DNA from 2 places in the Pseudomonas sp. Z2-11 genome. Region 2 is predicted to be linked to the other one. Evidence: predicted binding sites of a transcription regulator. Region 2 holds the regulator's gene; the other holds the start of a gene.
The links. The regulator sigma-54, encoded in region 2, starts transcription at its own class of promoters, with help from an activator protein. The targets are predictions, from matches to a motif close to ANTGGCATNNANNTTGCTNT.
Positions count from the first base shown of each region.

Region 1 (9,139 bases), 2.5 Mb from region 2:
CCTGGATACCCATGTCCAACACGTTGCCGGTGTTGTTCACGTCACCCTGGCCGAACTGCTGGGAAACGTTGGCCAGGCGCACGCCGTTGCCGACGGTCTTGGAGCCCGAGCCCAGCTTGGTGGCCGAGTAGACGTCGGCGAATTCCGCGCGGGACGACTTGAAACCGGTGGTCGCCACGTTGGCGATGTTGTTACCCGTCACGTCCAGCTGTTTGTTGGCTGCATAGAGACCGCTAAGGCCGATATTGAAAGACATATTGCACTCCTTTTTGCCGGGTTAGTCGGCTCTTACATACCAATAGTTTGTACGCGTGACAGCGGGATGCTGCCCAGGCCGGCGAGGTTGAGCATCAGCTCGCCGCCGGTCTGGCTGATCGTGACGCTGCTGACCGTGGCCGGCAGGTTGGTGACCAGCGAAGTCGCCTTGCCATCGATGGTGGTCGAGGCGGCGAAGGTATAGGTGCCCGACTCGAGCGGGGTGCCGTCTTCGCCCTTGCCGTCCCAGATGAAATCGGCCTTGCCGGCGTTCTGGCTGCCCAGCTCGATGGTGCGCACCGTCTTGCCGTCCTTGTCGTTGATCTTGATCGAGAGGGAAGACACCGATGTCGGTACCACCACCGTGCCGTTGAGGCTCTTGGAGGTGTCGACCACCGCCTTGTCGCCGGGGGCAATGACCGAACGGCCCACCAGCGAAGAAGCCTGCAGGGCCTGGGACGAGTTGTAGTTGCTGGCAATACCCCTGACGGTGTCGTTGAGGGTGGTGATGCCTTCCAGGCTGCTGAATTGCGCCAGCTGGGCAACGAACTCGCCGTTGTCCTGTGGCTCCAGCGGGTTCTGGTTATTCAGCTGAGTGACGAGCAACTGCAGGAACGCATCCTTGCCCAGCTCTTTCTTGCCCGTCGCCGCAGCCGACGCCGCGCCCAGGCCATCGGTCGTGGTGTTGGTCTTGACCGAGGAGTTGGCCAGTACTTCGTTGAGGCTCAAACCGGTGGTATTGGTGACGCTCATGTGACTCGCCCCTTATCACTGACCGAGGGTCAGGACCTTCTGCATCATGGCTTTGGCGGTGTTCATCATTTCGGCGTTGGTCTGGAACGAACGACTGGCGGAAATCATGTCGGCCATTTCTTCAACGACGTTGACGTTCGGGTAGTAGACGTAACCCTTGGCGTCGGCGGCCGGATGATTCGGCTCGTAACGGGCGTCGAGGTTGCTCTGGTCTTCAACCACGCCGAGTACCTGTACACCCTGCCCGGCCGCGTCCTGGTTCTGGAACAGCGAGTCGCTGCCGCCGGACTGGCCGCCCTGGAACATGGTGGCGAATACCGGGTGGCGGGCGCGGTAGGTCTGGTCGATGCTCGACGAGACGGTCTCGGCGTTGGCGATGTTACTGGCGACGGTGTTCAGGCGAGTGGTCTGGGCACTCATGGCACTGCCGGCGATGTTGAATACGCTCGCGATCGACATGAATTACTCTCCACGCAGGGCTGATACCAGCCCTTTGAATTTACTGTTGAGCAGGGTGAAGCTGGCCTGGAAGTTCACGGAGTTTTCCGCGTAGTTGGACTGTTCCAGTTGAGCATCCACGGTGTTCTGGTCGATCGACGGCTGCATCGGCGTGCGATACATCAACGATCCGTCGCCACTGCCAACGCCCTCGGCTTCGATATGACGGTTGTTGGTCATGTTCAAGGCGAAGTGGCCGTTCTTGGTTTTTTCGTTCTGCTCGGCGAGCACCTTGGAAAAGTCCAGGTCACGGGCCTTGTAGTTCGGGGTGTCAGCGTTGGCAATATTGTTGGCCAGGACTTCGGCACGCTGGGCGCGGAAGCTCAGGGCCTGTTCGTGGATACCGAGCGCTTTATCGAAGCTGATGCTCATGGCGGAAACCTTTGGGTGACCAGAATGTTCGTACGATGGCTTTAGCAATCACCGTGCCACTTTCCAAAAGCCCGTAAACCGGGGCTTTGCGGGGATCGGCAAAGCGGCAATGCCAGAAAAGCGGCAATCGGTTTCCGCTGGCTGCCGCTTTTCTGCCGCTTTCATCCAGACAATGGGGGACAAATGTGGGAGCGAGCTTGCTCGCGATAGCGATCTGTCAGATACATGGATTTTGGATGTGCCGCCGCTATCGCGAGCAAGCTCGCTCCCACAGGGATGTGTTGGATTGGAGGAACTGGAGGGCAAAAAAAAAACGGGAGCCCCGTAGGGCTCCCGTTTTTTACAACCCAGGCCAATCACTTCGCCTGATAGATGATCCCCGGACTGCACTGGACCATCTGGTAATGATCCGGCAAGCCGTTCAACGCCTCGGACGCGCCAAGGAACAGGTAGCCGCCCGGCTTCAGGGTGCTGTGGATACGCAGCAGGATGTCTTTCTTCACCTCGGCGGAGAAGTAGATCAGCACGTTGCGGCAGAACACGATGTCGAACTTGCCCAAGCTGGCATAGCTGTCCAGCAGGTTGAACGAGCGGAACTCCACGCGGCTCTTGATCGGCGCCTTGACCACCCACTTGCCCGGCCCTTTCGGATCGAAATAGCGTTGCAGGCGATCAGGCGACAGGCCACGGCCGATCGCCAGGCTGTCGTACTCACCGGTCTTGCAGTTGTTGAGCATGGTCCCGGACAGGTCGGTGGCGACAATTTGCACGCCCATCTTCAGCTGGCCGAGGTTGGAGCGTTCGAACTCATCGATGGACATCGACAGCGAATACGGTTCCTGTCCCGACGAGCAGGCCGCCGACCAGATGCGCAGGCGTTGCCCCGGACTGGCCTTGATGGCCGCCGGCAACACCCGGTTCTTCAATACCTCGAAGGGATAGGTATCGCGAAACCACAGGGTTTCGTTGGTGGTCATCGCATCCACCACCATCTCGCGCAAACCGCTGCGGGGCTGGGTCTGGATGCGCTGCACCAGTTCGCCCAGCGACTTGAGACCCTGTTGTTCCATCAATTTGTTGAGACGGCTCGACACCAGGTACTGCTTGTTTTCACCAAGCAAGATGCCACAGGCTTTTTCCAGGAAGACCCGGAACTGTTCGAAATCCAAATTACCCGTAGACAAGATACCGCCTCTTTTCACTGTGTTGACTTGCCGGGCGCACAACGCGCCCGACCTTTATTCTGCTGCCTTGATTCGCTCGACCACCCGCGACGCCAGGTCATCGGGCCGGAACTTGGCCAGAAAATCATCGGCGCCGACTTTCTTGACCATCGCCTGGTTGAAAACCCCGGACAACGAAGTATGCAAGATGATGTGCAGCTTCTGCATGCGCGGGTCGCTGCGAATTTCCGATGTCAGGGTGTACCCATCCATTTCCGGCATCTCGATGTCGGAAATCATCATCAGGAACTCTTCTTCCGGCTTCTTGCCCTCATCGACCATCTGACGCAGGTAATCCAGCGCTTGCCGTCCGTCGTTGAGGGCGACCACTTCGACGCCGACCGTTTGTAGACAACGCGTGACCTGCTTGCGTGCCACCGAAGAATCGTCGACGGTCAGGACTCGCAGCGAAATCGCCTTGTGCTGGGTCTCGGCATCCACCACGCCGACGGAAATCGTCTCCGGGGTCGGCGCCACTTCGGCGAGGATCTTCTCCACGTCGATGATTTCCACCAACTGGTTGTCGACCCGGGTCACTGCCGTCAGGTAGTGATCGCGGCCGGTGCCCTTGGGTGGTGGATGGATCTCTTCCCAGTTCATGTTGACGATGCGCTCCACCGACCGCACCAGGAACCCTTGGGTCTTGGTGTTGTACTCGGTGATGATCACAAACGGATTGCTCTGATCCAGCAGCCGACCGGAACCGGTCGCCATCGCCAGGTCGAGAATCGGGATGGTCGCTCCCCGGATATTCGCCACACCGCACACGACGGGACTGGACTTCGGCATCAGGGTCAGCTTAGGGCATTGCAGCACTTCGCGAACCTTGAATACATTGATCCCATACAGTTGTTGGCCATCGAGACGGAACAACAACAGCTCCAGGCGATTCTGACCGACCAGCTGTGTGCGCTGGTTTACCGAATCCATCACTCCCGCCATGCCCTGACTCCTACCTAACGCTAATGTGTCCGACGCGCATTCATCACTAAACGGCACGGGGCTTGCTATTGAACCGGCATGAACGCACAAACGACATTTTCTCGACGCCTGACCACTCACTGCCGCCACTGGCTCGGTGCACTGTTGGCTGTCTGCCTGTTTGCGGTCGGCGGACGCGCCGTCGCTGATGTGCCGGTTACCTTGCCTGATCTCCTTATCGGCGTCACGCAGGGCTTTCTTGAATTCACCGTAGAAGACTATCTGGCAACCAGTCAAACCGAAGGTCGCTACGAGATTGAAGTCAACCAGCTCGACCCGCGCCTGCGCATGCCGATGTGCGACAAGGAATTGACTGCCTCGCTGGAAAGCCCGGCAAAGCCCCTGGGCCGGGTCACGGTGAAGGTACGTTGCGACAGCGCCGCGCCCTGGACGGTTTTTGTGCCCGCTCAAGTGCGGCTGTTCCGCGAGATCGTCACGACCACCCGTCCGCTCAAGCGCGCCGGGATTGTCGAGCCGCAGGACGTGGTGCTGCGTGAACGCGACATCAGTCAGATCAGCCAAGGCTTCCTGACGTCCGTCGATCAGGCCATCGGGCAGAAACTTGTCCGACCAATGGTCGCCGATCAGGTCGTCACCCTCGTGCACCTGGAACAGGCCGAAGTGATCCGCAAGGGCGACCAGGTCGTCATTACCGCCCGCAGCGGCACCCTGGCCGTGCGGATGCCCGGCGAGGCCCTGGCCAATGGCGGCGTACGCGAGCAGATCCGGGTGAAAAACCTCAATTCGAAACGGGTGATCAAGGCGCAGGTGATAGCGCCCGGCCACGTGGAAGTGGCCATGTAACGGGGGTAGACAGGCTGGCGCTTGACCTCGGTGTTCCCTAGACTGTGCCTTACGCAAAGGCAAGCGCAGACGTGCGCACGTTCATTTGATAAATGAGCCTAAAGTTATTTTGGGAATGGCCGAAAACATGGCAAGCGTCCAAATACCCAGAGGTTTTTTACCATGGTCATCGATTTCAATCGTTTAAACAGCTCCTCGCCGCTGACAGGCACAACGCGCACTGGCGCCAGCAAGGAAACCGTCGAAACCGACAAGTCCAAGCCGGCTGACAAGGCCGCCACTGTCAACAACGGGGAGTCGGTACACCTCAGCAATGAGGCTCAGCAGTTGCAGAAGGTCACTGACAAGCTGCGCGATCAACCTGTCGTCGACAATGCCCGCGTGGCCCAGTTGAAAGCAGCAATCGCCGATGGCAGCTATAAAGTCGACAGCAACCGTGTAGCCAGCAAACTGCTCAACTTCGAAGCCCAGCGCTAGGCTGATGCCAGCGCCAGGCTTTTGGACGCTTAAGACCCAAGGCCAGCCATGCACGATACTAATTTATTGCAATTGATCATCGACGACTTTGCCCCGGCGCAACAACTGCTGGAGCTGTTGCAGACCGAAGCCCTGGCATTGCACGGGCGGGATATGCCTCTGCTGGAAAATCTTCTGGCACAGAAACAGGCATTGATCATTTTGCTCGATCAGCATGGCCGCAAGCGCAGCGAGATTCTCGCCAGTCTCCACCTGCCCGCCGACAACAACGGCCTCGCGCAACTGGCCAGCCAGTCGTCGATTGGCGATCAGCTGTTGGCGCAAAGTGCGGTGCTCAATGACCTGCTCAGCCAGTGTCAGGCCGCCAATACTCGCAACGGCCAATCCATCCAGATGCAGCAGGCCGCTACGGCCAACCAGTTGCGCATCCTCAATGGCGGCGAAATCCCTACGCTGTACGACGCTCGCGGTTCGACCGCTAAAATGGTCAAGCACCGTCCGCTCAGCCAGGCGTGAGGCGAACGATGCCTGCGCACTATCAACGCGCGATACATGCTGGCAAAATGCTGGCTCTTTGTAGTCGTATTTTGCCTGGAGATTGACCCACCGTGTTCAATGCCTCAAACGCGGATGATGCTCCGCAACCGCCCATTGTCCTCGCCACCCCCCTGGAAATCTCCGGCAACCTGCGGATGCTGCAAGAGAGCCACGATCCCCTGATCATCACCTTTCATGAGCGCACCCAGCGTTTCCAGAGCTACCTGGTGGATGTCGATCGCGAGACCAACACCATTGCCCTGGACGAAATGATCCCGCGGGACGGCGAGCGTTTCCTGCTGGCAGGCGAGCCGTATCGGGTCGAGGGTTTCCATGACGGCGTGCGCATCGCGTGGGAAGGCAACGGTCCGCTGACCATCCAGGAATCGAAGGACGGCCGCTGCTACCGCGGCGCCCTGCCTGAAGAAGTGGTTTATCACCAGCGCCGCAACGCCTTCCGGGCCGCGCTGAAACTGGCGCAACTGGTGAGCGTGGAACTGGGTGGCGACAAGCTCAAGTCGCCAGTGAACGGCAAACTGCTGGATATCTCCGCAACCGGCTGCAAGCTGCGCTTCGATGGCGACATCACCGCACGCCTGCAACTGGGCCAGGTCTACGAACGCTTTGTCGCCGCCCTGCCCTTCGGCAACATGACCGCGCCGGTCGAACTGCGCTACCTGCATTTTGAAGAGCGGATCAATACCACCTTCGCCGGTGTGCGCTTTCACAACATCAGCGGCCTGGTGCAGCGCCAGGTCGAACGCTTCGTGTATCAATTGCAGCGTGAAGCCCGTCGGTTCGACAAAGACGATTTCTGATTTTTCGCGGGCGATAAAAAACGGGCAATCCCTTGCAAGGATTGCCCGTTTTTTTATCGCCGCTTCAAGGCCTGGCCCGGGTGAAATCCGAAGGTGGCGGTTCGTCTTCCGCGCCTTCGGTGACCGGCTCCAATTCCGGCTCAGGCTCAGGCTCCACGTCGGGGTTGGGCGAGGTCTGCATCTGATCCTGGACGACCTGCTCGTCTACCCGAGGGTCGAGGCACGCCACCAAGGGTGAGCTGGTCATGTTGTCCGGCATGGCCACGTGGTGCAGCGGCGCATCATCGACCTGATGCAGGTTGGTGACCGCTTTCGGCCGGATCCGCCACACCAGCACCAACGCGAACAAGGCGAAAAATCCGTACAACATCTGGCTACCGAACAGCTTCATCAGCACCCCGGCCGCCAACGGACCGATACTGGCGCCCACGCCGTAAGTCACCAGCAACATGGCCGTGAGCGACACTCGGCGATCGCCTTCGACGTGGTCGTTGGAAAACGCCACCGCCAACGGATACAGGCAAAACTGCACCAGCGAACAGCAGAATCCCGCGATGAACAGGACCTCCACCGGCACCTTCGACAGGATCGCCAGCGGCAACGCGCACACCACCAGGATCAGCGCGAAGCAGCGGATCAGCAGCGCACGATCATAACGATCCGACAGCCAACCCAGCGGCCACTGCACCAGCAGGCCGGCAAAGATGCAGCTACCCATGAACAGACCGACCTGCTCGGTAGTAAGCCCCTGCTGGGAAGCGTACAGCGGCGCCAGGCCGTAGAAGGAACCGACGATCAGCCCCGAGCCAAGCACCGTGGTCAACGATTGCGGCACGCGTTTGATAAAGAAGCGCGGCTCCATCGGTGCCGGATGCAGCGGCGCCGGGTGAATCCGCCGAGTCAGCGCCACGGGCACCAGGCACAGGGCGAAACACAACGCCACCAGCATCAGCAGCTCCAGGCCCAGGGCCGGGTGCATGACCAGGATCAGTTGGCCCAGCACCAGCCCCAGGTACGAGGCGATCATGTAGCCGCTGAACACCACCCCGCGCTGCTTGGCCTCGGCCTGCTCGTTGAGCCAGCTCTCGATGACCATGTACTGGCACATCATCCCGAGGCCGACAATCATCCGCAGCACGATCCAGGCCGGCAGCCAGTTCACCAGGCCGTGGCCCAATACCGCCGCGCCGACGATCCCGGCGCACGCCGAATAGGCCCGAATATGCCCGACGCGGGCGATCAGCCGATGACCGATCTTGCCGCCCAGCACCAGGCCGAAATAGTTGGCGGCCATCAACGCACCGACCCACAGGCTGTCGACGTTGTCGGCAGCCAGACGCAAGGCCAGGTACGTACTCAGGAGGCCTGAGCCGATGAGCATCATCAGCGAGGCGAAATAAAGCGCTCGAAAAGGTTTCCAGATTTGGCGCATCGGCGTTCCGAGCGGCTCCTTGAGGTGAGTGAGGGCTACCTTCTGAAGATAGCCCGAATGCGACGGTTGGTTATGCCTGGGCCGCCAGGACGCGCCGCTCCCAAGGCGTGATCTCGTCAAAGAAACTGGTCAGTTCCAGGCTCTTCGACGCGATGTAACCTTCGATGAACTCGCTGCCGAACAGTTCCTTCGCCAAGTGGCTACGCTTGAGACGCTCAAGGGCCGCATGCAAGGTACATGGCAGGGAGAGATTCTCCGGCACTTCGAATTCGCCCTGGATTGCGGCGCTTGGCTCCAGCCGGTTTTCGATGCCATACAGCCCGGCCGCCAGGCTCGCCGCGATCGCCAGGTACGGGTTGGCGTCAGCCCCCGGCAAGCGGTTCTCGACCCGTCGGGCCGCCGGCGAACTGGCCGGAATGCGCAACCCGGCCGAACGATTGTCATGGGACCAACAGGCGTTGTTTGGCGAAGCAAACGGGTGGCACAAGCGGTGGTAGGAATTCACGTTCGGCGCGAGCAGTGCGGTGAAATCCGCCATGCCGGCCTGCTGCCCTCCAATGAAGTGACGGAAAACAGCCGTCGGCTCGCCCGCCTCGTCGCTGAACACATTTCGCCCACCCTCCAGCTCGACGACGCTCTGGTGAATGTGCATCGAACTGCCTGGCGTCTGCGCCAGGGGCTTGGCCATGCAGACCACCGTCAGGCCGTGCTTGAGCGCCACTTCCTTGAGCAAGTGCTTGAACAGGAACGTCTGGTCGGCCAGCAACAGAGGGTCGCCATGCAGCAGATTGATTTCGAACTGGCTCACGCCCATTTCATGCATGAACGTATCGCGCGGCAAACCCAACGCCGCCATGCATTCGTAGACTTCAGTGAAGAACGGGCGCAAGCCATTGTTGGAGCTGACGCTGAACGCCGACTGGCCGTCTTCGCGGCGTCCGTCCAGGCCCACCGGCGGTCGGAACGGCTGGGTCGGATCCGGATTGGCT
Region 1 is NZ_CP096395.1:4,683,123-4,692,261, forward strand. It holds gene flgE (flagellar hook protein FlgE) at 1-256, opposite strand, end outside; gene flgD (flagellar hook assembly protein FlgD) at 289-1,008, opposite strand; gene flgC (flagellar basal body rod protein FlgC) at 1,024-1,467, opposite strand; gene flgB (flagellar basal body rod protein FlgB) at 1,471-1,878, opposite strand; gene cheR (protein-glutamate O-methyltransferase CheR) at 2,235-3,062, opposite strand; gene M1E16_RS20690 (chemotaxis protein CheV) at 3,117-4,043, opposite strand; gene flgA (flagellar basal body P-ring formation chaperone FlgA) at 4,122-4,886, shown strand; gene flgM (flagellar biosynthesis anti-sigma factor FlgM) at 5,049-5,363, shown strand; gene M1E16_RS20705 (flagella synthesis protein FlgN) at 5,412-5,879, shown strand; gene M1E16_RS20710 (flagellar brake protein) at 5,972-6,718, shown strand; gene M1E16_RS20715 (MFS transporter) at 6,783-8,150, opposite strand; gene M1E16_RS20720 (glutamine synthetase family protein) at 8,221-9,139, opposite strand, start outside.
Region 1: flgB (flagellar basal body rod protein FlgB) is a predicted target of sigma-54. The motif match lies at 1,920-1,939, and genes of this name have one in related genera.

Region 2 (9,139 bases):
GCGTTTTTTGTCCACCCCGCTGAAGCCAGCCATGGCGACATGGGCATGATCACTCGGGACGACATCATCCTGGCGCTGTCGAACTCCGGCTCCACCAATGAAATCGTCACCCTGCTGCCGCTGATCAAGCGCCTGGGCATCCAGTTGATCAGCCTCACCGGCAATCCTGACTCGCCGCTGGCCAAGGCCGCCGAGGTGAACCTCAACGTGCACGTCGAACACGAAGCCTGCCCGCTGAACCTGGCACCCACCTCTTCCACCACGGCGGCGCTGGTCATGGGCGACGCCCTGGCCGTGGCCTTGCTGGAAGCCAGGGGCTTCACCGCCGAAGATTTCGCTTTCTCCCACCCCGGTGGCGCCCTGGGCCGCCGGCTGCTGCTCAAAGTCGAAAACGTGATGCACGCGGGAGATGCATTGCCGCAGATACAGCGTGGCACGCTGCTCAAGGACGCCCTCATGGAGATGACCCGCAAGGGCCTGGGCATGACCGTTATTCTAGAGACGGACGGCAAGCTCGCCGGGATCTTCACCGACGGCGACCTGCGTCGTACCCTGGATCGCACCATCGATATCCACAGCACGACCATCGATGAGGTCATGACCCCCCACGGCAAGACGGCCCGGGCCGAAATGCTTGCCGCCGAAGCCTTGAAGATCATGGAAGACCACAAGATCAGCGCCCTGGTGGTGGTCGACGACGAAGACCGCCCGGTGGGCGCCCTGAATATGCACGACTTGCTGCGTGCGGGAGTCATGTAAATGAGCACAGACCTGTTGCAACGCGGCAAAGCAATCAAACTGGCAGTGTTTGACGTGGATGGTGTGCTGACCGATGGCCGCCTGTACTTCCTCGAAGACGGCAGCGAATTCAAGACGTTCAACACCCTTGATGGCCAGGGCATCAAGATGCTGATGGCCACCGGCGTGCAGACCGCCATCATCAGTGGCCGCAAGACCCCAGTGGTCGAACGGCGCGCGAAGAACCTCGGCATCCCGCACCTTTATCAGGGCCGCGAAGACAAATTGGTGGTGCTGGACGAACTCCTCGGCCAACTCAATCTAAGCTATGAGCAGGTCGCCTACCTTGGTGACGATCTGCCAGACCTTCCGGTGATCCGCCGTGTCGGCCTGGGCATGGCCGTGGCCAACGCGGCCGCCTTCGTACGCGAGCACGCCCATGGCGTTACCACGGCGAGGGGCGGCGAAGGCGCGGCCCGAGAATTTTGTGAACTGATCCTGCGTGCCCAGGGCCACCTCGAAGCGGCCAACGCCGCGTACCTGTGAGCCACCTATGCTAAGCAAGAAAATTCGCACCATCCTGGTGTTCGGCTGTATCGCCGCGATCTTCGCGGCGGTGGGCTACTGGAACATCAGCCCGGAACGCTTCCTCGACCAGCCCGCGGTCCAGGCGCCGGAGAACGATATCGACTGGTACGCGACCAACACGCATACCTTGCAGTACCTGCCTGACGGCAAGGTGCAGTATGAGATGACCTCGGACAAGGTCGATCACGTGAAGGCCAGCGACATCACGCTGGTTACCAAGCCGGACCTGAACATGTTCCGCGGCACGGAATTTCCGTGGCACGTACAAAGCGAGCGTGCCGAGGTCAATCCCGGCGGCACCGAGGTGGAACTGATCGACTCGGTACGCGTGGCCCGGACCGATGAGAAGAACCGTACGACCATCATTACCAGTACCCGTATGACAGTCTTCCCGCAGCGCCAATATGCGCAGACCGAGCAACCCGTTAGAATCGACGGCGCCGGCGGCGTGTCGACCGGCACGGGAATGAAGGCCTATTTGAAGGAAAGCAGGATACACCTGCTATCGAACGTAAGAGGACAGTATGAAGCTCGCTAAAACCCTCCCTATTTTGCTCAGTCTGGGCGCAGCACTGGGAAGCGCGAGCGCCTGGGCCCTCCCCACCGACCGCGACCAGCCTATCCGCATCCAGGCCGACGACGCGCAACTGGACGACAAGAACGGCGTCGCCACCTACAAAGGCGACGTGATCATCACCCAGGGCTCGATGAAGGTCACCGGCAACACCGTGACCATCACGCGCACCCAGTCCGGCGACATCGACGTGGTGACCTCGGTGGGCAACCTGGCCTACTTCGAGCAGATGCAGACCGCGGGCGACACCAAGCCGGTCCAGGGCTATGGCGTCACCATCCAGTATCATGCGTCCCAGGACCGTGTCGTGCTGATCGACCGCGCCAAGGTTGTCGACAAGGACAATAACGTGACCCAGGGCGAGAAAATCGTCTATGACACCAACAAGAAACTCGCCAGCGCCGGTCGCGCCACTGGCAGCAAGGTCACCGAATCGCGCCCGCGCATCGACATGGTGATCCAGCCGAAGAAGAAAACCGACGAGCAGAAGGCCCAGTAATGGCAACTCTGAAAGCTCAGCATCTGGCCAAGAGCTACAAGAACCGCCAAGTAGTGCGTGACGTCAGCCTGTCCATCGAAAGCGGCCAGATCGTAGGCTTGCTCGGCCCCAACGGCGCGGGCAAGACCACCTGCTTCTACATGATTGTCGGCTTGGTGCAGGCCGACCAGGGTCGAGTACTGATCGATGATCTGGACGTCAGCCACCGGCCGATGCATGGCCGGGCAAAGGCTGGCATTGGCTACCTGCCACAAGAGGCGTCGATCTTTCGCAAGCTGTCGGTGGCCGACAACATCATGGCGATCCTGGAAACCCGCCAGGAGCTCGACAAGGCTGGCCGTCGCCAGGAGTTGGAAAGCCTGCTGCAGGAGTTCCATATCAGCCACATTCGCGACAACCTGGGCATGAGCCTGTCCGGTGGCGAACGTCGCCGCGTGGAGATCGCCCGCGCCTTGGCAACCGCGCCGAAATTCATTCTGCTCGACGAGCCGTTTGCCGGCGTGGACCCGATTTCCGTGGGCGACATCAAGCAGATCATCCATCACCTCAAGGCCAAAGGGATCGGCGTGCTGATCACCGACCACAACGTGCGCGAGACGCTGGATATCTGCGAAACCGCCTACATCGTCAACGATGGCCAGCTGATCGCCGAGGGCGACTCCGCCACCATCCTGGCCAACGAACTGGTCAAGGAAGTGTATCTGGGTCATGAGTTCCGCCTTTAAGCAAAGGTGGCCTGGCGGATGCCGGGGCGCCCTCAATTAATTGAGATCGCCCCCTAGGCAAACACTTCAGTTTCAGGCATATAATTTGCTTAAGTTTGGCGCTCCGGCGCCCTGTAGTGGATGGCGCATGTGCGCCGGCGAATAAGGTGTTAAGCCCCAGCCATGAAACCATCGCTAGTCTTGAGAATGGGCCAGCAGCTGACGATGACACCGCAGCTGCAACAGGCTATCCGCCTACTCCAATTGTCGACCCTGGACCTGCAACAGGAAATCCAGGAGGCCCTGGAGTCCAATCCGATGCTCGAACGCCAGGAAGAAGGCGACGACTTCGACAACACCGACCCATTGGCCGACAACGTCGAGCAGAAAACCACCCCGGAGGTCCCGGAACCGTCCTATCAGGAAGCCGCCCCGACGGTAGATAACCTCGACGATGGCGAATGGAGCGAACGCATTCCCAGTGACCTGCCCGTAGACACGGCATGGGAAGACGTCTACCAGACCAGCGCCAGCAGCCTGCCAGGCGGCGATGACGACGAGTGGGACTTCACCACTCGCACGTCCGCGGGTGAAAGCCTGCAGAGCCATCTGCTGTGGCAATTGAACCTGGCGCCGATGTCGGACACCGATCGGCTGATCGCGGTGACGTTGATCGATTGCATCAACAACCAGGGCTACCTGGACGAGACCCTCGAAGAGATCCTCGAAGCCTTCGATCCGGAGCTCGATATCGAGCTGGACGAGATCGAAGCCGTGCTGCACCGCATCCAGCAATTCGAACCCGCCGGCATCGGCGCTCGCAACCTCGGTGAGTGTCTGCTGCTGCAATTGCGCCAGCTGCCCGCCAAGACGCCATGGCTGGCCGAAGCCAAGCGCCTGGTAACCGATTACATCGACCTGTTGGGCGGCCGCGACTACAGCCAGCTGATGCGCCGGATGAAGCTCAAGGAAGATGAGCTGCGCCAGGTCATCGAACTGGTGCAAAGCCTGAATCCGCGCCCCGGCTCGCAAATCGAGTCCACCGAGCCCGAGTATGTCGTCCCCGATGTGATCGTGCGCAAACACAATGATCGCTGGCTGGTGGAGCTGAACCAGGAATCGGTACCCAAGCTGCGGGTCAATGCCCAATACGCAGGTTTCGTGAAGCGCGCCGACACCAGCGCCGACAATACCTTCATGCGCAACCAGTTACAGGAGGCGCGCTGGTTCATCAAGAGCCTGCAAAGCCGCAACGAAACCCTGATGAAAGTCGCCACCCAGATCGTCGAGCATCAGCGCGGCTTCCTGGAGTATGGCGACGAAGCGATGAAACCGTTGGTCCTGCACGATATCGCCGAGGCGGTGGGCATGCACGAGTCGACGATTTCAAGGGTGACCACCCAGAAATTCATGCATACCCCAAGGGGCATCTATGAATTGAAATACTTTTTCTCCAGCCACGTCAGTACCTCCGAAGGCGGTGAATGCTCGTCCACGGCCATCCGCGCGATCATTAAAAAACTGGTCGCCGCGGAAAATCAGAAAAAGCCGTTGAGTGACAGCAAGATCGCTGGTTTACTGGAGGCACAAGGCATTCAGGTGGCCCGCCGTACCGTCGCCAAATACCGCGAATCCCTGGGAATCGCACCTTCGAGCGAACGCAAGCGGTTGATGTAATAGGCCACGCCACAGCGTTCCAGTGGCAGGTATTTCTGCCTGCCGCTTTATGCACTGGCAACGAAGGAGAAGCTGTATGCAAGTCAACATCAGTGGACACCAACTGGAAGTGACCGAACCCCTGCGCACCTACATCGGCGAAAAGCTCGACCGATTGGAAAGGCATTTCGACAAGATCACCAACGTGCAAGTCACGATGAACGTCGAGAAGCTGCTGCAGAAAATCGAAGCCACGCTGCATATCCCCGGCGGAGAAGTGGTTGCCAACGCAGAGCATTCAGACATGTATGCCGCGATTGACCTGCTGACCGACAAGCTGGATCGCCAACTCAAAAAGCATAAGGAAAAGACCCAGAGCCTCCTCCAGGGCGCAACCGGTCGTTAACCCCCCCAATCCATGATCCGACTAGAATCCATCCTGACCCCCGGCCGTTCCCAGGTGAACGCGCCGGGTGGCAGTAAAAAGAAAGCCCTCGAACAAATCGCCAACCTGATCCACCGCGAAGTGCCGGATCTGGAAATGCAGGACGTTTTCGAGGCGCTGGTTGCCCGTGAAAAACTCGGTTCCACCGGTTTTGGCAACGGCATCGCCATTCCCCATTGTCGCCTCAAGGGTTGTTCCGCGCCGATCAGTGCGCTGCTACACCTTGAAGCCCCCATCGATTTCGACGCCATCGACGGCGCCCCGGTCGACCTGCTGTTCGTATTGCTGGTCCCGGAAGCGGCGACCGATGCGCACCTTGAGCTGCTGCGTCAGATCGCCAGCATGCTCGACCGCAAGGAAGTACGCGAAAAACTGCGCAGCGCCCCGAGCAACGAAGCCTTGTATCAGGTAGTCCTGGACGAGCAGAACGGCCATTAAACATGCGCATGATTATCGTCAGTGGCCGCTCCGGCTCCGGTAAAAGCACGGCCCTCAACGTCCTTGAGGACAGCGGCTACTATTGCATCGACAATCTGCCGGCCGGCCTGCTTCCGGAACTGGCCGAGCGCGCCCTGATCCATACCGAGCTGGCGCAACCGCTGGTAGCCGTGTCCATCGACGCTCGCAACCTGCCGAGCCATTTGTCGCGGTTTCCAGAATTGCTCGAGGAAGTGCGCAACCGGCATATCCAATGCGACGTGCTGTACCTGGACGCTGACGAAGAAACCCTGCTCAAGCGCTTTTCGGAAACCCGCCGACGCCACCCCTTGAGCAACGCCAGCCGCTCCCTCGCGGAAGCGATCCATGACGAGAGCCAACTGCTGGGGCCGATTGCCGACCTGGCGGACCTGAAGGTCAACACCACCAACCTGAACCTGTACCAGTTGCGCGACACCATCAAGTTGCGCCTGCTGAACCAGCCGGAACCCGGTACGGCGTTCCTGGTGGAGTCGTTCGGCTTCAAGCGTGGCATGCCGGTGGATGCCGACCTGGTGTTTGATGTCCGCTGCCTGCCCAACCCTTACTGGAAACCTGAACTGCGCGAGCAGTCCGGGCTCGACCAGCCGGTGATCGACTACCTGGCCGCCCAGCCGGACGTCGAGGAAATGTACCAGGACATCTCCAGCTACCTGCTCAAATGGCTGCCGCGTTTTGCCGCCAACAACCGCGCCTATGTCACGATTGCCGTCGGCTGCACTGGCGGTCATCACCGCTCCGTGTACCTCACGGAACGCCTGGGTCAGCTCCTGCAACAAACCTTGAAGAATGTCCAGGTCCGCCACCGCGACCTCAGCTAAAGGATTCACACCGCGATGCCTGCTCGGGAAATTGAAATCATCAACAAGCTGGGGTTGCATGCCCGCGCGTCGGCGAAATTTGTCGGTGTCGCGGGTAAGTTTCCGGATACCACGATCAGGGTCGGGCGCACGCCGGAGGCAACAGTCGACGGTAAGAGCATCATGGCGATGATGATGCTGGCTGCGGGTAAAGGCACCAAGATCCACTTGAGTACCGAAGGTGAACAGGCGCAGGAAGCCATGGATGCGCTGGTGGAGCTGATCAACAACTATTTCGACGAAGGCGAGTAATTCAGCCGCCGCTGATTGACCCGTGGCGAGGGAGCTTGCTCCCGCTGGGCTGCGAAGCAGCCCCTCTTTCTCAACACAGATGTTACGACTGCTTCGCAGCCGAGCGGGAGCAAGCTCCCTCGCCACAAAACCTCATTCACTTGCAGATTTTGCATCACCCCAACGCCGTATCCATCACCATCATCAAGCAGAACCCAATCAAAAGCCCCAGGCTCGCCAGTTTTTCGTGCCCATTGCGGCGCGATTCTGGAATCACCTCATGGGTCACCACCAACAGCATCGCTCCGGCGGCCAGCGCCAACCCCAACGGCAACAGCACCTCGGCCAACGTCACCAGCCAGGCACAAAGCAATGCGAACACCGGCTCGACCAGCCCTGACGCTGCGCCAATCAGGAACGCCTTGACCCGCGACATCCCCGCCGCGGCCAGCACCAGCGCAATCACCAGCCCTTCCGGCACATCCTGCAAAGCGATGCCCATCGCCAGGCTATCGGCATCCGCCATGCCGCCGCCCGCCGAAACGCCCACCGCCATGCCTTCCGGGATGTTGTGGGCGATGATGGCGAACACGAACAACCAGATCCGCGGCGCAATAACCGGTCGTCCTGGCGTCGCAACCAGTCGTTCAGGGCTGGCAGAGACCTTGCGGTCCACCAGGTACAGTCCGAACGCCCCCGACAGGATGCCGAAACAGATGAGCCCGCTGGCCGCCCAAGGCGTGAAGCCCAACTGCTCGGCTGCGGCAATGCCCGGCACGATGAGCGAAAACGCGGTGGCGGCGAGCATCACCCCGGCCCCGAAGCCCAGCAGCGAGTCGCTCATGGCCTGAGGCATGCGCCGTATCACCAGCACCGGCACCGCGCCCAACGCCGTACCCAAGGCGCAAAGCCCACCGCCCTGGAGCGCACGCAATATTTTTGGCTCAAGGTCCAGCCACGCCAGCCCTTGGGCCGCCAACAATGTCATGCCGGCCAACAGCAACAGCGAGCCCAAGGCATAGCGGAACATTCGCCCGCCGCCTATCGCCAGAGTTTCAGTGTCCATAGTCAGCCTTGGGTTGTTTATAAGAACTCAAGCAAGCGCAGCCTGGTAGCGCCGGGCGACTTCTGGCCAATTGATCACGTTGTAGAACGCGTTGATGTATTCCGGACGGCGGTTTTGATACAGCAGGTAATAGGCATGCTCCCAGACGTCCAGGCCCAGGATCGGCGTGTTGCCGCCCATCAGCGGACTGTCCTGGTTGCCGCTGCTTTCCACCACCAGAGTCTTTTGCGGGGTCACACTCAACCAGGCCCAGCCGCTGCCGAAGCGGGTCAGTGCCGCTTTCGTGAAGGCTTCCTTGAACTGATCGAGACCGCCCAACTGCGCGTCCATCGCCGCTGCCAGCGCACCGTCCGGCTGCCCGCCACCGTGGGGCGTCATCACTTCCCAGAACAGCGAGTGGTTCGCATGACCACCGCCCTGGTTGATCACCGCGGCTCGTAGCGCCTGCGGTAATTGCTCCACGCTGGCCACCAGTTTTTCTATGGGCCAATCGGCATATTCAGTGCCATCCACCGCCGCGTTGAGGTTGTTGATATAAGTCTGGTGATGCTTGGTGTAGTGAATCTCCATGGTCTGCGCATCGATGTGCGGTTCCAGGGCGTCGTAGGCGTAAGGCAATGCAGGCAAGGTGAAAGCCATCTCAGTGGACTCCGTAATGGTAAGGGACGTGGCTGTGCCGGGACGAAACGGCAGCGTTGTGCAGCAGGCGCTGAGTGCGTGGGTACTCGCCATGCTCGCTGATGAAATTCAGCAGTTCGACATAGGTCCTGTGGCTCTGGCGCATCGCGGCGGCACGCAGGGCCGGCGCCAGGCGTTCGTCCTGCATGGTCTGCAATAACCGTTGGTGAACCGCGCAGAGGTATTCGGCGCTCTCCTCCGGCTGGTTCAGGCGCAAGTGCAGATCCGCCAGGTTATGATGCGACACGACACAGGCGGCCACGGCTTCGTCGGCATCCGCCCAACGCTCGAACAACACCTGCGCCAGGGCCAGGGCTTGCAGGTAGGCTTCGCGGGCATCCACCCACTCGCCCTGCAGGAAATGGTGATTGGCCCGTTCGATCGTACGTTTCCAATGCTCCATGATGAGTCCTCCACACAAGTGTCGGGGTTACACACCGCCCGCGGTGAGCTTTTCCGGGTCCAGCAGGATCTCCAGTTCGGCGCGCGACAGGTCGGTGTGTTCCAAGGCGACATCGATCACCGGGCGACCTTGCTGATAAGCCTTCTTGGCAATTTCAGCGGCCTTCTGGTAACCAATGATCGGATTCAGTGCCGTGACCAGGATAGGATTGCGCGACAGC
Region 2 is NZ_CP096395.1:944,272-953,410, reverse strand. It holds gene M1E16_RS04085 (KpsF/GutQ family sugar-phosphate isomerase) at 1-759, shown strand, start outside; gene M1E16_RS04080 (KdsC family phosphatase) at 760-1,284, shown strand; gene lptC (LPS export ABC transporter periplasmic protein LptC) at 1,292-1,864, shown strand; gene lptA (lipopolysaccharide transport periplasmic protein LptA) at 1,851-2,399, shown strand; gene lptB (LPS export ABC transporter ATP-binding protein) at 2,399-3,124, shown strand; gene M1E16_RS04060 (RNA polymerase factor sigma-54) at 3,287-4,780, shown strand; gene hpf (ribosome hibernation-promoting factor, HPF/YfiA family) at 4,857-5,165, shown strand; gene ptsN (PTS IIA-like nitrogen regulatory protein PtsN) at 5,178-5,642, shown strand; gene rapZ (RNase adapter RapZ) at 5,645-6,502, shown strand; gene M1E16_RS04040 (HPr family phosphocarrier protein) at 6,518-6,793, shown strand; gene M1E16_RS04035 (ZIP family metal transporter) at 6,948-7,838, opposite strand; gene M1E16_RS04030 (superoxide dismutase) at 7,866-8,477, opposite strand; gene M1E16_RS04025 (hypothetical protein) at 8,479-8,919, opposite strand; gene M1E16_RS04020 (class II fumarate hydratase) at 8,947-9,139, opposite strand, start outside.